Regions from separate parts of the Streptomyces mayteni genome, predicted to be linked through region 2. Evidence: riboswitches for the same ligand, from Rfam matches in the RefSeq annotation. Region 2 holds a riboswitch; the other holds the start of a gene.
The links. Region 2 has a riboswitch for cobalamin ahead of ACYVPE_RS20365 (ribonucleoside-diphosphate reductase subunit alpha). Riboswitches for the same ligand answer to the same signal wherever they lie in the genome.

Region 1 (3,785 bases), on a different contig from region 2:
GCGAGCTCCCTGGCGACCTGCATGTGCGAGCGGGCGGCCTCCAGGCTGATCACGTCGGCGTCGAGGTCGTCGATGGCCTGGACGACGTCGCCGAACTCGGCGTAGCACATGTGGGTGTGGATCTGGGTGTCGGGACGCACGCCGCCGGTGGTGAGCCGGAACGCCTCCGTGGCCCACGCCAGGTACCCGGCCCGGTCGGCGGCCCGCAGCGGGAGCGTCTCGCGCAGCGCCGGCTCGTCCACCTGGATCACCGAGGTGCCCGCCGCCTCCAGGTCGGTCACCTCGTCGCGCAGCGCGAGCGCCACCTGGCGCGCGGTGTCGCCGAGTGGCTGGTCGTCGCGGACGAACGACCAGGCGAGCATGGTCACGGGCCCGGTGAGCATGCCCTTCACCGGCCGCTCGGTGAGGGACTGGGCGAACGTCGTCCAGCGCACCGTCATCGGCTCGGGGCGGGAGATGTCGCCGGCCAGGATCGGCGGCCGGACGTAGCGGGTGCCGTACGACTGCACCCAGCCGTGCCGGGTGGCGAGGTAGCCGGTGAGCCGCTCGGCGAAGTACTGCACCATGTCGTTGCGTTCGGCTTCGCCGTGCACCAGCACGTCGAGACCGGCCCGCTCCTGGAAGGAGACCACCTCCCGGATCTCGGCCTCGATGCGCTCCTCGTAGCCGGCGGTGTCGAGGTGGCCGGCGCGCAGGTCGGCGCGGGCCGCGCGCAGTTCGCCGGTCTGCGGGAAGGAGCCGATGGTCGTGGTCGGCAGCAGCGGCAGGCCGAGGTGGGCGCGCTGGGCGGCGGCCCGCTCCGGATAGGGCTCGGGGCGGCGCGCGTCGGCCTCGGTCACCGCGCCGGCGCGGGCCCGGACGGCCGGGTCGTGGGTGATGGGGGAGCCGGCCCTGGACGCCAGATCGGCGCGGTTGGCGGCGAGTTCGGCCGCGATGGTGTCGGTGCCGTGGGCCAGGCCCCTGGCGAGGGTGACGACCTCGGCGGACTTCTGCCGGGCGAAGGCCAGCCACCGCACGATCCCCGGGGCGATGTCCCGCTCGGCCGCCGCGTCCAGCGGGACGTGGAGGAGGGAGCAGGAGGCGGCGACGTCGACCCGGTCGGCCAGGCCGAGCAGGGTGCCGAGGGTGGTGAGCGACTTCGCCAGGTCGTTGATCCAGATGTTGCGGCCGTCGACCACTCCCGCGACCAGCCGCCTGCCGGGCAGCCCGCCGGCGGCCGCCAGCGCTTCCAGGTTGGCCGCGGCGGCGCCGGTGAAGTCCAGGGCGAGCCCGTCGACCGGTGCCTTGGCCAGCACCGGCAGGGCGTCGCCGAGCCGGTCGAAGTAGGAGGCGACCAGCACCCTGGGCCGGTCGGCCAGGGTGCCGAGCGCGCGGTAGGCGCGGGCCGCCGCGGCCAGTTCGTCCGGGGTGCGGTCCTGGACCAGCGCCGGCTCGTCGAGCTGCACCCACTCCGCGCCGGCCGCCCGCAGGTCGGCCAACACCTCGGCGTACACCGGCAGCAGGCGGTCGAGCAGCGCCAGCGGCTCGAAGTCCGCCGGCGCGCCGGGCGCCGGCTTGGCGAGCAGCAGGTAGGTGACGGGGCCGACGAGCACGGGGCGGGCCGTCAGACCGAGGGCCAGGGCCTCCCCGAGCTCGCCCACCTGCTTGGCGGAGTCGGCGGCGAACACTGTGTCCGGGCCCAACTCGGGCACCAGATAGTGGTAGTTGGTGTCGAACCACTTGGTCATCTCCAGCGGCGCGACGTCCTGGGTGCCGCGCGCCATGGCGAAGTACCCGTCCAGCTGGTCGGCGGCGACGGCTTCGCGGTGCCGGTCGGGGATGGCGCCGACCATGACGGAGGTGTCCAGGACGTGGTCGTAGAACGAGAAGTCGCCGGTCGGTACCTCGTCGACGCCGGCCTCGGCCAGCTGCCGCCAGTTGGCGCGGCGCAGTTCGGCGGCGGTGGCCAGGAGGGCGTCGGCGGTGACGCGGCCCTGCCAGTAGCCCTCGATCGCCTTCTTCAACTCCCGGCCCTGTCCCTGGCGGGGGTAGCCGTACACGGTGGCCCGTGCTGCCGCGTGCTTGCTACTCATGGAGATCTCCTTCGCGAGACGAATCCCTGAGATCCCGGCGACGGGACGAGAACGCGAAGGGGTGAGAGACGGGACGGCACGCCCCGTGTCTACGCCGACCCGCCCTCGGGGTCACCGGGATGTCCGCGCACGGGTGGTCCGTGTGCGGGCAGTTGGCAGGTCTTCGGACTCGCGGGCCCGCCCTCCTGACCGGAGGACACCTACTGGCCGTCGCTTCCCAGGCCCCGTTCGTCGGGCCCAGTGCGTATGACGGCGGTCGTTCCCACTCACCGCTGCGGGGCAGTCCCGGATTCCCACCGGGTTCCCTCTTGCGACGCCTCCCGCCTGGCGGACGGGGCGAACCAGCTGCGGGAACAGCCTACGGTGCCGGCCGGCCCTCCGCCGCGCCCCGTCCGTCATCCGGAAGACGCCCACGCCCTCGCTTATCGGGCGGCCCGAACTCAACGCCGGCCGTGCCACCCTCGTCGAGACTGTTCTCCAGCCCTACCGCCCGTCCGCCGTGCTTCCTAGGACTGCCGAACAGAGTGGTGATCACGAGCACGCGAAACTTATTGCCGTATTTTGCGGTCATCGCCCGCTTGGCGGTGCGCAACTCACCCCCGGACAGCACCCGTGCCACCCCGGGCCGCCACGGTCCCATCGGCGTTCCATCGAACGTCGAAGGTGCGATCTCGACCCGAGGATTGCGACGGATCCGTCCAACCTTCCACGAGCGAACGGGCGTGTACCCGTACCAATGGCGGCCAGCAGGTGCCAGCCACACCGGCGTCGACGTCGCGGAGCCATCTCGACGAAACGTGCGCAGCGCGAAAACTGGTCACCGTCGGGATCATCACGAAACGCCACGGCGCCCCCTATCCCATACCAACACCACCGTCGAGTCCGGTTGGTGAAAGCTGCACAGCACGACGGCTCCGCCAAGCGTCTTGACGAGGCCGTTCGCTGTTCCCCCCCAAGCTGACGGGGGTACCGTCCTGAATGCCTAAGTTCAGAACGGAGTTCAGCATGCCACATGCTGCCGACGATCACACCGGCGCGCGGATCGCCGACTACCGGAAGCTACGTCATCTCACGCAAGTGGGCTTGGCTCAACGGGCGTTCGTCGCCCGAAGCACGATCGCGAAGATTGAGGCCGGCCTCTCGCCCGCGACTCCCGGTGTCGTAGCCGCTATCGCCCGCGCGCTCGAAGTAGATGTTGCCGTGCTCAACGGCCAGCCCTACGTCGAGGAGATGCGGCAAGACCAACTCGACCGCATGATCGCGCCACTCGCCTACTCCCTCGACATGTACGACCTCGGCCCCGATCTCAGCATTCAACCGCGCCCGCTGCCGCAGGTCGCCGCGGAAGTCGACGGCCTGTGCAAGGCGGCCTGCGCGACCGAGTACACCCGGACCGGCGAGCGACTGCCCGGCCTGCTTGCCGAACTCACCACCATCATCAGCGGTTTGCCGGAGGGAGCGGAGCGACGCCGCGCCGCCACCCAGCTCGCGTGGTGCTACTGGGTGGCCTACGAGTTCGCGTACCGCCTCGGCTTCCACCACCTCGCCGCGATCGCCCTCGAACGCATGGGCTACATGGGTGATCAGGCCCAGGACCCGCTGCTACTGGCCCTCCGGCTCCAACGCCGCTCCAGCATGCTGCTGCGTCGCGGCGACAACCCGATGGCGCTGCGAGTCCTCGACCGCGCCCACCAGTTGGTGGAACAACACGAC
Region 2 (3,785 bases):
ACTGGGCGACCACTTCAGCCCGATCACCGCGCTGATCGCGCCGTTCTACCGGGTCTTCCCGACGCCCGTCACCCTCCTCGTCGTCCAGGCCGCGCTCTTCGCGCTCGCGGTGCTGCCGGTCACCCGCGGCGCCGCGTTCCTGCTCGGCCGGCCGGCCGGGGCGGCCGTGGGGGCGGCCTTCGGGCTCTCCTGGGGGATGCAACAGGCGGTCGACTTCGACTTCCACGAGATCTGCTTCGCCGTCCCGCTGATCGCGTTCTCGCTGGAGGCCGTGGTCCGCGAGCGCTGGCGCGCCGCGCTCTGCTGGGCGTTGCCGCTGCTGCTGGTCAAGGAGGACCTGGGGATGACGGTCGCCGTCATCGCTCTGGTGGTGGCGTGGCGGGCGCAGCAGGCCGGGCACGTCCGCGCGCCGCGCGCCGCGCTCGCGGTGGCCGGCCTCGCGGTGCTGGCCTGCGCCCTGGTGATTGCCGTGGTGATACCGGCCTTCAACGCCGGCGGCGACTACGACTACTGGGCCAAGGTGGACGAGGGCGGCGGCCCGCTCGACGCGCTGTTCACGGATGTCGACCAGAAGGTCCGCACCCTGCTGTGGATCCTGGTGCCCACCACGGGCCTGCTGGCCCTCCGCTCGCCGCTGCTGCTCGTCGTGGTGCCCACCATCGCCTGGCGGTTCGTCTCCCAGGAGCCGAACTACTGGGGCATCGACTTCCACTACAGCGCCGTGCTGATGCCCGTCACGGCGCTCGCGCTGGCCGACGCGATCGCCCGCTCGGGCGCCTCACGGCGCCCCTGGCTGCGCGGCTACGCCCGCCAGTTGCCGGCCGCCGCGCTGGCCGCCGCGCTGGCTCTCAGCGCCTACCAGCCGATCGCCACCCTCACCCACGCCGACACCTACCGGCCGGGCACCGCGGCCGAGGCCGGCGAGCGCGTGCTGGCCGCCGTCCCCGACGGGGCGGACGTCGCGGCCAACGTCCGGCCGATCTCCCATCTCACCCAGCGCTGCCGGGTGTTCTGGATCGGCGACACCGAGGGGTCGGCGCCCGAGTACATCGCCTACTACGATCCCGCGCGGGACGCGGCCGGCATGGTGGCGTACGCCCGACAGCTGTATCCGGAGGCGGCCTACCGGGTGACGGCGAGTGAGGCCGGATTCTGGGTGCTGCGCCGCGACTGACCCACCCGCACATTCGCTATCGCACACGAGCGAAGGTTCGGGGTTGACGTCGCGCCACCGCCGCGCGCCCTCGGGCGCCAGGTGAACGGCCGGGGCGCCCGTCGCCCGCCACGCGCCTCGGCATTCGCATGTTCGCTCCCCTCGCTCCGTCACCAAGGAGACACGGAACACAACATATAGGGGTGCGTGGTTGGGGCAGCACAAGATGTATGCTCGTCCTCGTTGTCGCCCAGGGGAATCCGGTGAGAGTCCGGAACTGTCCCGCAACGGTATGCGATAGCCGGATTCGTTCGGTTCATCGTGAAGTCCGACCACCTGGCGGCAGCCCTACAGACGTCCGGGCCTCGGGGACTGGGCCGACGGACGCAGCGCGCATGCCTTTGCCCTACCACACGCATGCTCGCGTGCGCCGTCGTGCCCGGCCCCGGGTGCTCACCGCGAGACGCCGCGCGCGACCCCGTCCCGTGCGGCGCCCCGCGATCGATTCGATCCGATTCGATTGAGGGAGAGCATCGAGTGACCATCGCACCCGTCGCACCCGCGGAGCCGGTTACCGCCGCGCAGCCCACCACGCTGTCGCTGACGCTTGCCGAGCTCACCGCCGACCTGTCCGCCACCGACCCCGCCCGGGTCGGGGCGGCCGTGGCGCGCGGCCGGCATGCCGGCTCCGACGAGGCCGAGTTGCGCTCGCTGGCCATCGAGGCCGCCGCCGGCCTGATCGCCGAGGAGCCCGAGTACTCGCGGCTCGCGGCCCGGCTCCTCACCCTCGCCATCCGCGAGGAGGCCGCCGGACAGGGCGCCGACTCGTTCTCCGCCTCCATCGCCGTGGGCCACCGCGAGGGCCTGATCGGCGACCGCACCGCCGGGTTCGTCCGCCGCCACGCCTCCCGGCTCGACGCGCTCGTCGAACACGCCGTCACGACCGGCGCCGACGACCGCTTCGAGTACTTCGGGCTGCGCACCGTCGAGTCCCGCTACCTGCTGCGCCACCCCACCACCCGCCGGGTGATCGAGACCCCGCAGCACTTCCTGCTGCGCGTCGCCTGCGGCCTGGCCGAGGACGAGTCGGAGCGGGCCCTGAAGGACGTGGCCGAGCTCTACCGGCTCACCAGCTCGCTCGCCTACCTGCCGTCCTCGCCCACCCTGTTCAACTCGGGCACCCGCCACCCGCAGATGTCGTCCTGCTACCTGCTGGACTCCCCCGCCGACGAGCTGGACTCCATCTACGAGCGCTACCACCAGATCGCCCGGCTCTCCAAGCACGCCGGCGGCATCGGCCTCTCGTACTCCCGCATCCGCGCCCGCGGTTCACTGATCCGCGGCACCAACGGCAAGTCCAACGGCATCGTGCCGTTCCTCCGCACCCTGGACTCCTCGGTGGCCGCGGTCAACCAGGGCGGCCGCCGCAAGGGCGCGGCCTGCGTCTACCTGGAGACGTGGCACGCGGACATCGAGGAGTTCCTCGAACTCCGCGACAACACGGGCGAGGAGGCGCGGCGCACCCACAACCTGAACATCGCGCACTGGATCCCCGACGAGTTCATGCGGCGCGTCGACTCCGACGGCGACTGGTCGCTGTTCTCGCCGGCCGACGTGCCCGAGCTCGTCGACCTGTGGGGCGACGAGTTCGACGCCGCCTACCGCCGCGCCGAGCAGGCCGGCCTGGCCCAGCGCACCATCCCGGCCCGCCAGCTCTACGCCCGGATGATGCGCACCCTGGCCCAGACCGGCAACGGCTGGATGACGTTCAAGGACGCCGCCAACCGCACCGCCAACCAGACCGCGCGGCCCGGCAGCATCGTGCACTCCTCGAACCTCTGCACCGAGATCCTGGAGGTCACGAACGACGGCGAGACGGCCGTCTGCAACCTGGGCTCCGTCAACCTGGCCGCCCACCTGGGCGACGACGGCGAGATGGACTGGGAGCGTCTTGACGCCACCGTGCGGACCGCCGTCACGTTCCTCGACCGGGTCATCGACCTGAACTTCTACCCGACCCCCCAGGCCGACGCCTCCAACTCCCGCTGGCGCCCGGTGGCGTTGGGCGTGATGGGCCTGCAGGACGTGTTCTTCAGGCTCCGGCTGCCGTTCGACTCCCCCGCCGCCCGCGAGCTGTCCACCAGGATCGCCGAGCGCATCATGCTCACGGCCTACGAGACCTCGGCCGACCTCGCCGAGCGGAACGGCCGGCACCGCGGCTGGGCCGAGACCCGCACCGCGGACGGCGTGCTGCACCCGGACCACTACCCGGAGGCCACCGCCACCTGGCCCGAGCGCTGGGCCGCGCTGCGCGAGCGCGTCGCCACGACGGGGATGCGGAACTCGCTGCTGCTCGCCATCGCGCCCACCGCCACCATCGCCTCGATCGCCGGCGTCTACGAGTGCATCGAGCCGCAGGTCTCCAACCTCTTCAAGCGGGAGACGCTGAGCGGCGAGTTCCTCCAGGTCAACTCGTACCTGATCGGCGAGCTCAAGCGGCTCGGGCTCTGGCACGACGCCACCCGCGAGGCGCTGCGCGAGGCCAACGGCTCGGTCGCCGAACTCCCCGGCCTGCCCGACGAGTTGAAGCAGCTGTACCGGACGGCCTGGGAGCTGCCGCAGCGTGCCCTGA

Region 1: another riboswitch for cobalamin. It lies ahead of metE (5-methyltetrahydropteroyltriglutamate--homocysteine S-methyltransferase); the one in region 2 lies ahead of ACYVPE_RS20365 (ribonucleoside-diphosphate reductase subunit alpha).

Annotation. Positions count from the first base shown of each region.
Region 1 is NZ_BAAGPR010000004.1:97,161-100,945, forward strand. It holds gene metE (5-methyltetrahydropteroyltriglutamate--homocysteine S-methyltransferase) at 1-2,072, opposite strand, end outside; cobalamin riboswitch at 2,210-2,433, opposite strand; gene ACYVPE_RS03200 (PPOX class F420-dependent oxidoreductase) at 2,431-2,877, opposite strand; gene ACYVPE_RS03205 (helix-turn-helix domain-containing protein) at 3,078-3,785, shown strand, end outside.
Region 2 is NZ_BAAGPR010000045.1:20,218-24,002, reverse strand. It holds gene ACYVPE_RS20370 (DUF2079 domain-containing protein) at 1-1,174, shown strand, start outside; cobalamin riboswitch at 1,384-1,511, shown strand; gene ACYVPE_RS20365 (ribonucleoside-diphosphate reductase subunit alpha) at 1,691-3,785, shown strand, end outside.